Regions from separate parts of the Halomonas sp. M1 genome, predicted to be linked through region 1. Evidence: predicted binding sites of a transcription regulator. Region 1 holds the regulator's gene; the other holds the start of a gene.
The links. Region 1 encodes FliA, which starts transcription of late flagellar genes. Its sites were predicted from a motif close to CTAAAGTTNNNNNNNNNNCNGCCGATA; they were not measured.
Positions count from the first base shown of each region.

Region 2: P8S54_RS00585 (DUF4019 domain-containing protein) is a predicted target of FliA. The motif match lies at 2,250-2,276, and genes of this name have one in related genera.

Region 1 covers NZ_CP121119.1:2,600,207-2,604,602, reverse strand. Annotated here, with positions in the region: gene P8S54_RS12035 (sensor domain-containing diguanylate cyclase) at 1-29, opposite strand, end outside; gene P8S54_RS12030 (OmpA family protein) at 66-725, opposite strand; gene P8S54_RS12025 (MotA/TolQ/ExbB proton channel family protein) at 730-1,545, opposite strand; gene P8S54_RS12020 (RNA polymerase sigma factor FliA) at 1,585-2,283, opposite strand; gene P8S54_RS12015 (flagellar protein FlhE) at 2,311-2,748, opposite strand; gene P8S54_RS12010 (hypothetical protein) at 2,841-3,407, opposite strand; gene flhF (flagellar biosynthesis protein FlhF) at 3,404-4,396, opposite strand, start outside.
Region 2 covers NZ_CP121119.1:129,322-133,717, reverse strand. Annotated here, with positions in the region: gene P8S54_RS00595 (nodulation protein NfeD) at 1-774, opposite strand, end outside; gene P8S54_RS00590 (alternative oxidase) at 1,041-1,682, shown strand; gene P8S54_RS00585 (DUF4019 domain-containing protein) at 1,797-2,204, opposite strand; gene P8S54_RS00580 (class I SAM-dependent methyltransferase) at 2,364-3,107, shown strand; gene P8S54_RS00575 (DUF1456 family protein) at 3,120-3,590, opposite strand; gene P8S54_RS00570 (hypothetical protein) at 3,683-4,105, opposite strand; gene P8S54_RS00565 (DEAD/DEAH box helicase) at 4,351-4,396, shown strand, end outside.

The sequences.
Region 1 (4,396 bases):
GACTGAAGTAAAGGGTGTTGCTTCGGCACGAAAATAGCCTCGAAAAAAGTCTATTCACCCTCAAGCTACTGCTTTAGCAACAGCTCAACGCGCCGATTGGCTGCTCGCCCTTCTGCGGTCGCGTTACTTTCCATGGGTTGGGTGTCGGCATATCCGACCGCCCGCATTCGTGAAACAGCGACTCCCTGGCGTTCAAGGTGGCGCACAACCGCAATCGCGCGCCCTACCGAGAGCTCCCAATTCGAGGGGAACCGAGGAGTAGCAATGGGTATATTATCGGTATGCCCCTCTACCGAAATTTGACCTTCAAAGGCCTCAAGCGCCGTTATCAGGTTTTCTAGCACATTCTGCCCTTGGGGCGTTAGCACGGCATCGCCACTGGGAAACAAAAGGCTATCATCAATACGCAGGGTAAGGCCTTCACGGCCTTGGGAAACACTGACCCCGGGAATATTTAGCCCCGCCATCTGCGGCCTTAGCCCCTGGTGACGAGGCTGAATACCAGTGGCTAAGGTTGCCAGGGGCAGCGCAGTAATCGCACTGGCCGAGCGCATTCTGTCGCTATCTGCCGCTTCTCCCCCGCCTGGCGGCGTTAACGCCAGCAGGAGGACAAACAGGGTGATTAGTAGCGTCAATACATCCAGATAGCTCGTTAACCAGCTCTCATCCCCCTCGCCTTCGGCAGTGGGCATTTCCAGCGCATGACGGGCTTCACTGTTCAGCATGTCGCTACCCTTTTGTCGCGGGGCTAGGCGTGGTGCGTGGCTTTACAGTAGCATCGCGTATTTCGTCGTGGTAGTTGGCAACAAAGGAGTTGAGTGTTTCTTCAATAAACGACGGTAGGCGACGTTTGGTGATGAGCGATATACCTTCAAGCACCATGTTCATGGTAATGAGGCGCTCTTCGGTACGACGCTCAAGCTTAACGGCAATAGGCTTAAACACTAGGTTGGCGAGCAAAATACCGTAAAACGTGGTGAGCAGGGCAACGGCCATGCGCGGGCCAATGACTTCTAAGTCGCCCGCATCCATGACTTCAAGCATGTTAACCAACCCCACCAACGTACCAATCATGCCAAAGGCAGGCGCGTAAGTGGCCATCGTGCGGAAAATTTGTGCCTCTGCATGCTCGCGCGCTTTTAACCGCGCTATGCGCCAGCGCAGCATGTCGAAGATTTCATCCTCTTTGGTATTGGCAATGACCAGTTGAATGCCCGTGCGTAGAAACGGGTTACGGGTGTGCTCAAGCTCTTTTTCCACCGCCCGAACATCGCCTTTAAACCATAGCCGAGACATCGACACGAGTTCGTTAATGTCATCTCGAACATAGGTATTTTCACGGCGAAACACTAAGCCTACCAAGCGCACTACCCGAAGTACTTCTTTCAGCGGGTAACTGATAAACGTAGCGGCCAGCGTACCGGTAATGACAATCGCTAACCCCGGTAAGTTAAGAAAGCTTTCTGGGGACTCTGCGGTAAAAAACAGCACGCTTACCAGCAGTAGAATGCTGGCAGATATACCGATCAGCGTAGATGGATTCATCAACGGCTCCTCGCCGGGTTCAAATAAGTGAGTGAGAGATTAATTGGCGTCGTGCAAACGGGCGCGTAAACGGCTAACGGCCTGACTATGCAGCTGGGAGACACGGGACTCGGTAACCCCCAGCACAGCACCCACCTCTTTTAAGTTCATCTCTTCTTGGTAGTACAGCGCCATTAATAGCTTTTCTCGCTCTGGCAGCGCCTCAATCGCTTCAATCAAGGTTTGACGTTGCTGAGCGTCCAACAACTGGTCGAAGAGCACATTGCCAGCGCCGCTACTAGGCTCACCACCCTCTGTCACCAGCTCTTCAAACGGCAGCAGTTGGCCGCTGTTGGTGTCATTGAGTAGCTGCTGATAGTCGCTTAGCGGCATTTCTAAATCACGGGCGATTTCCCCCTCTTCGGGAGCGCGGCCTAGCTGTTGCTCCAGCCGCCGCACCGTCTCATCCATCGCTCTGGCCGAACGTCGCACGCTACGGGGTAGCCAGTCGCGCGTGCGTAGCTCATCCATCATCGCGCCACGGATTCGCTGGCTGGCAAAGGTGGCAAATGTCGCACCTTGGGCCGCATCAAAGCGCCCAAGGGCTTCTAACAACCCCACCATGCCCGCCTGGATAAGATCATCTAGCTCGATGCTCGCGGGCAACCTCACCTGCAGCGTTAAGGCCTGACGTCTCACCAGTGGCATGTATTGGGTTAACAGCTCACTCTGTTTGATCCTGCCTTGTGCTGTATACATCCTCGTGCCTCGCGGCTAAAACACTTTTTACTGGTAATTCACGATGGCTTGCAGCCCCTGTACCCGCACCGGCCGCTGGCCGGGCGTTAAGGCAAAACGAAAGTACAGCGGCGCATCGGCGTGCTTTCCGGCTAATGCCATAGTGGAACCCCGCATGCTGTTAAGTGGGATGCACTGTTCAGGGTGACATAGCCAAGCATTGACTGGCGACGCCGGTGGCGCCTCATACCGCCACTGTATCCGATCAATCACTGCGTTTCCCACTTGCGCTGCGCTGGGCGCTACGATGGGCTGGCTGCTGCTGACCCGGTCGCTCATGGCGACCATGACACTGGGAACTTGGCTGCTCCAACTGCCAGGTGCTGCCTGTACGCTACTTGCCAACCCCATTGCGATGAGCGACACCGTAATGCTCAACGTGACCACCTTTAAGATGCTCCTACCCTGCCTGCTTTGTCGCTGCATGGGTGCTCCCAGTAACGCTACTAGATAGTGACCAGTACTTATCTGCCAGTACTTCTCTGCCAATACCCGCTTGCTTGTAAACGCTGCAGCCCTTATCGGGCAAGCAGCAGCAGTTCTGTGTCTAAATAACCTGCGGCAGCTTCTCGCAAGTTATCGAGTAATCCTTGGCGTGGCAAGTGGGGCTCATGCAGCGCCAACAGGCGCTTTGGACCTTTGTTGTCATGCACTTGCCGCAAAACTCGGTACATCGGCATAAACGCATCCGCATCGCTACTTACCCACAACGCCCAGCGCGGGTAGCGCGCCACTAGTAATGGCAGATTAGCTGTAGCAGGGTCAACCAGGTGAATGTCCCAGTCATCTGGGTCGCCTGCCCAGCGGCGCCCCAATGCCGACCACTGGCTGAGGCGGCTTCTTACCTTGTTAACCTGGTGCTGATGGGTGGGTAAGCCCACCACCACCAGCGGCTGTTTCGGCGTGGGCGGTGCCTCTACGGTTGGCACCATGGCGGATGCAGCGTAAACAGAAGCCGCTTCCTTTGAGACTGGCTCTGCGGGAGCTGGCTCATCCGGCAGCGTATCTTCGGGTATGTCTCCGCGCTGCTGACGCTGTAAATCCGCCCATTTTCGCAGCCCCGCTGCCTGGTCTTGGCTGCTCATAGCATGCCCTCTCGGCTCACGCTACCTAGCTGACGAATCGCATCGCGGGCCATAAAGGAATGCACTAATCCATCGAGCAAGGCGGTATCGCGCCGTTTTCGCTGGGTGCCTAGCAGCAGCATCAGGTCGGTGCGCAGGGCCAGGGCAGCATCATCGTCGGCACTGTCCAAATGCCCTGCTACGGCGGCAACGCCGCTGGCCATGAGCAGGCGTATTTCAGCACTGACATCACCACTGTCGGCTTCTTTAAGCTGCTGCCATGCCCGCTTCGTCAGCGCGGTGACCCCTTCGCTTTGCAGCTGGGTCGCCAGTAAAGAGAGCGCATCAGCGCCTAATCGAGCAGGGCTTAACCAGTAACGCCGAGCAATACGCTTAGCGCTTTCGGGGTCACGAACCTCTCCGTACCATGCCAATAGAGCAGTGCCAGACGCGTCAGTCACTTCTGCATAGGCACTCCACAGCTGCATAGGCTGCCCACGAAAACGCACGCTTATATGGTGCGTAAGCGTGCTATCAATAAATAACTGGCGCTGGGCACAACGCGTGCCCTGGAAGTATACCCTCTGGCTGGCAGGCACCAAGCTGACCCAGGTCAGGTGTTGGGCTTCCAACCATGCCAGCGCTTCGGTGTCGGGGAGCGTAGGCAGCAAATGGACGGCGATGCCGTGTTCATCACTTTGTGTTGCCAAACGGGGCTGCCAACCGGCGGGCTGCCGATGCTGCAGGCGGGGCAGCGCCGACCATGCCCCGTTAGCATCTAGCCCAATATCTGGCATTGACCAGTCACAGCCGCGTTCATTGCGGCGGGGGGACCATGCCATCCCTAGGAGGTTATCTGCCGGGGGCGTGTCAGCGAGTAAACGATCAAGCCGCCCATCCTGCACTGCGCTTGGCAGGGCGGCGATATCCCATACCGCCTCTAAGCGGACAAAACCCGCCACTCGCTGGCGCAGGCGCGTCAGTACCGATGAGAGACGACGCCCTTGGCC
Region 2 (4,396 bases), 1.3 Mb from region 1:
TTGGGTACGCCAATCAGGGTCAAAGCGCTCAACGATCAGGTTTTCCGTCGCCAATGTGACATCTCCCCGCTTCATCACCACCGTCATACCATCCAACTGTGCGAGCAGGTCGTCGATATCTTTTGCGACGACATCAATTACATTCTGCTCTAGTGCTTGATTGGCAGTGAGATTTACCGCGTTGCGTACCGCTTCTTCCGCCCAATCTGCGTTGCGTCCGTGGCGCTCGGCCAGGCCCCGAATAAAGCTAACGGCGTCCTCCAGTACCTTTCGATCCATCGCACTGCCTTCACGCTCAGACTCTTTTGTATCACCTTCGTCTGTGTCTTCCTCACCGCTAGCGACGCCAGAGCCACCCATTTGCACTGGCGTTGCCGACCCTAAATGGGTGGCAGGTGCCATGGCCGCCACATGGCTGCCATATAACAAATAGGTGCCAGCACTTGCCGCGCGTGCGCCGCTTGGCGACACATACATAACCACGGGGGTTTCGGAATTGAGCATGGCTTGGATCATGTCACGGGTAGTTTCAACCAGCCCGCCAGGCGTGTTTAACTCAACAATAACCAGATCACTGTTCTGCTCTTGAGCCCGACGAAGGCCACGCCCAAAGTAATCCTTCGTTGCAGGCCCAATGGCACCCTCAATGTTGAGCACCAGTGCCTTACCACCACTATTTTGCGCCATCGCCTGCCATGTAAAAGACGATGTGGCCATGATGACGCCAGCGAGAAGCATCCAGAGCCAGTGCGATTTGAGAGAAAAGGCTTGCATGATCGCTCCTCGCGCTTCGCGCCATCACCTAAATCTTACAACAGTGACCACTACCACACCGCTTAGTTTCACAAAACCTATACAGCATGTAGAAACCGGAAAGCAGCTGTTAATATCAGAACCTCTTTTTAACGTAGCACCTCTGGGTGGACTCGCCATAAATTAAGTAAAAGTAAGCACTAATTCTTACGCTGTTTATCCTTTTCGAGTGAACCAGACTCTTATACAGAAGTCGTACTACCAGATAAATTCAGATAAGGAACATAATGATGCGCACCACCAACGACCGTTCAACCGAAAGCGACACGAAGCAGACCCACTATCAACCACGCGGATTTTCTGACCGCATTGCATATCGGTTAGTACGCTTTATGCGCTTTTTTGCAGATGTTTTTTTTGCAGGCCGCTACGGCCATCGGGCGGTCATTTTAGAAACCGTGGCCGCAGTGCCCGGCATGGTAGGAGGTGCCATTCAACACCTACATGCCCTGCGGCGAATTAAAGATGACGACGGCTGGATTCGTACGCTGCTGGATGAAGCTGAAAATGAGCGTATGCACTTGATGACGTTTATCGAAGTGGCCAAACCTAACCGCTTTGAGCGTTTCATTATTATGTTGGCGCAAGGTATTTTCTTTAACCTGTTTTTCTTGCTCTACCTCTGCTCTAGCAAAACTGCCCACCGTGTAGTGGGTTACTTAGAAGAGGAAGCCGTTTATAGCTACACCGAGTACCTAGAAGGGATTGATCGCGGCGAATACGAAAACATTCCCGCTCCGCAAATTGCTATCGACTACTGGAACTTGCCTCAGGATGCTCGGCTGCGTGAGGTGGTGGTTGCAGTAAGGGCGGATGAAGCAGACCACCGCGACACTAATCATGATTTTGCGGATCAGCTCTCTCAATAGCGCTGTCTAAGCAGTTTTATTTCAATCTTTATACTCAGCTGTTTCCACTACTGGTTGAGCTGGCGCCGCTGGATTAGCGGCGCTGTTGTATCTTCCGCCACGTCTGCCCTGTCCTTATTCGATATAATAGCCACTAACGCGCCAAGTGCCGTTTTCAAGGTGGGGCGTTACCACCTCCATAACCCTGGGATTATTTTCAAAACGTGTTTGAAACGTGAACTCCTTATAGTCCCCTCGTGGTGCACCGGGCATAGACGTATATTGCGATACCCTTACACGGCGTCGCGTTTCCGCTGCACCAAAGTCCCGCCGCGACAGCGAAATAGTGCGCTGAAGCATAGCCGCAGAAAGTGGCGCTTGTAGCAGCGGCGATGCCTCATCCCACGCCTGCTGGTATTCCCCTCTATCTACCGCCGCTAACCACGCCAGCGCCGCCGCTTCGGCCGCCTGCACAGAAGCCTTGGCATGGGCCGGAAGAGTGAGTAATAGCGTTGTAAAACAAAGGGCAAGTAGTTTGCGCATAGCGGGCTCTTGTGGTGACGTTAAGATTTCCTACCTGTGAGGTGTTATCGGGAAGTAGCCGGATTTCTTTAGCCGTCGTCCCGCCCTCGCTTCTCAATTCCTACCCGCTCGTTTACTATGCGCCATCCCTTTTATTCCAGCTTCCACCACTAGGCGACCATGTCCGTCAACGCACTTTATACTGATCTTTCTGGCTACTACGATTTGATGTGCGTAGACATCGACTATCAAGCCCAAAGTAACGCCATCCGCAGGCTGCATCAGATATTTGGCAACGGTGGCACCACCCACTTGGATTTAGCCTGTGGTACCGGCCCCCATGTGCGCCATTTTATCGACGCGGGCTACACCAGTAGTGGGCTAGACATTAACCAACCGATGCTGGATATCGCCGCCAAGCGCTGCCCAGAAGCGCACTTCTCGCTGCAAGATATGAGCACCTTTGAGATTAACGAACCCCTCGATCTCATCACCTGCTTTTTGTACTCAATCCATTATAACGATGGTATTGAAAAGCTAACGGCGTGCATTGCCAGCGCCCACCGCGCGTTAAAAGCAGGCGGCGTGTTCTATTTTAATGCCGTCGATAAAGACAAAATCGACAACGGTTTATGCGTTAAACACACCGCCAAGCAGGCAAACAATACCTTTACCTTTCGCTCTGGCTGGCATTACTGCGGGCACGGAGAAAGACAGTCACTCAGGCTGAGTATCGAAAAAACGAACGCTGAAGAGACGCAGGTTTGGAATGACGAGCACCCCATGGTGGCGGTGAGTTTTGCAGAGTTAAGCGCCCTATTGGCGCCTTACTTCGAGGTGCATGTGTTTGAGCACAACTACGACACCATCTCGCCGTGGGATAACGCCTCTGGCAATGCGATTTTCGCTTGCGTGAGGCGCTAGCCTTTTAGCACTTTAACTCTCAGCGTTGGGCCGTAGCTGACGCTGAACGCCAAGCAGGAAGTTACGCAGCATTTGGTCTTTGCACTCGCGATAGTTCTTATGGCTGGGCTTCCGGAAAAAAGCGCTTAGCTCGTGGCTGCTTAAGGGCAAGCCCACCAGCTCAAAAATCTCTAAAATGTCATCCGCTTTTAAATTCAGCGCAATACGCAGCTTCTGGAACACCATATTATTGTTTAACTGCGCTTCCGGCGCGGGCTGCGGGCCTTCGCGCTTACCCCGCTTAAAGCTGATAAAGCCATTCAGAAAGGACGCCAGCTCCCTGTTCTTCATTGTGACAAAGGCGTCATCGTCATCCTTTTTCAGCCAAGCGGTTACCTGCTCTTGTGTCACCTCAACCTCAGCCAGAGCGAAGATATTCACGATGGTGTTATCTTTTAAATCAAAGGTATAGCGAATACGGCGAAAAATATCGTTATTGGTCAAGAGCGAGCCCCTAGTCTTAGGTATGTTCAACACCATCAGCTGTTAGCTGAACCTGTGTCTGTCATCAGTGGTTGGTACATCAAGAACGCAGTTTAGCCTGCAGTTAACGTTTCAAGCAGTTCATCTATTTCTGCTTTCAATTCGTTGTCTTCAATTCGACGTGCGCTCTCTTTTGCCTCTTGGAGGTTTTTGATTGCCGCGTCTGTTTGGCCCAGCTCCACTTGCAACATTGCCATGGAAAAACCGATGGATGACAGATGGTCTTTCGAATCTATCGCACTGGCTTTTGCTAACGCTTTTTCGTAGAGGGCCAGCGCATCTTCCAGCTCTTCGGTGAAGTCCGCCAAGGTTTCCCACTGCTCTGGGTGATCTTTATCGGTGTTTTCATGCTCGCTGCAAATCGCCTGTAGCTCGGCATACAGCGCTTCAAAGGTGGCGCGATCATCTTTGGCGGCGGCCTTCATCAGCTTTTCAGCAAGTTCGTAAACTGCCTTGTATATTTTGGTATTAATCATTAACCACTACCTTTCTCTATTTAAAAAACAGTAACAAGTAAAACAAATCTGCTGAACGCCAACGTTTGTAACACAGTCACCTCACCGCAACCGGCAACATTATACCCCTTAGGGATGGCCCCCGGGGCGGTCATTTATGGCTTTATAGTGAGGTGTTAATGAGGCCCGTCCTAGGGGTGCTTTTACGCTATACTGCACCACTTTTTATTTTCGACACCCCTTACGACCCTTTGTCAGAGCGTCTAATGCCCTTTTCAAAACTAGGCTTATCCAGCCCACTCGTTCAAGCAA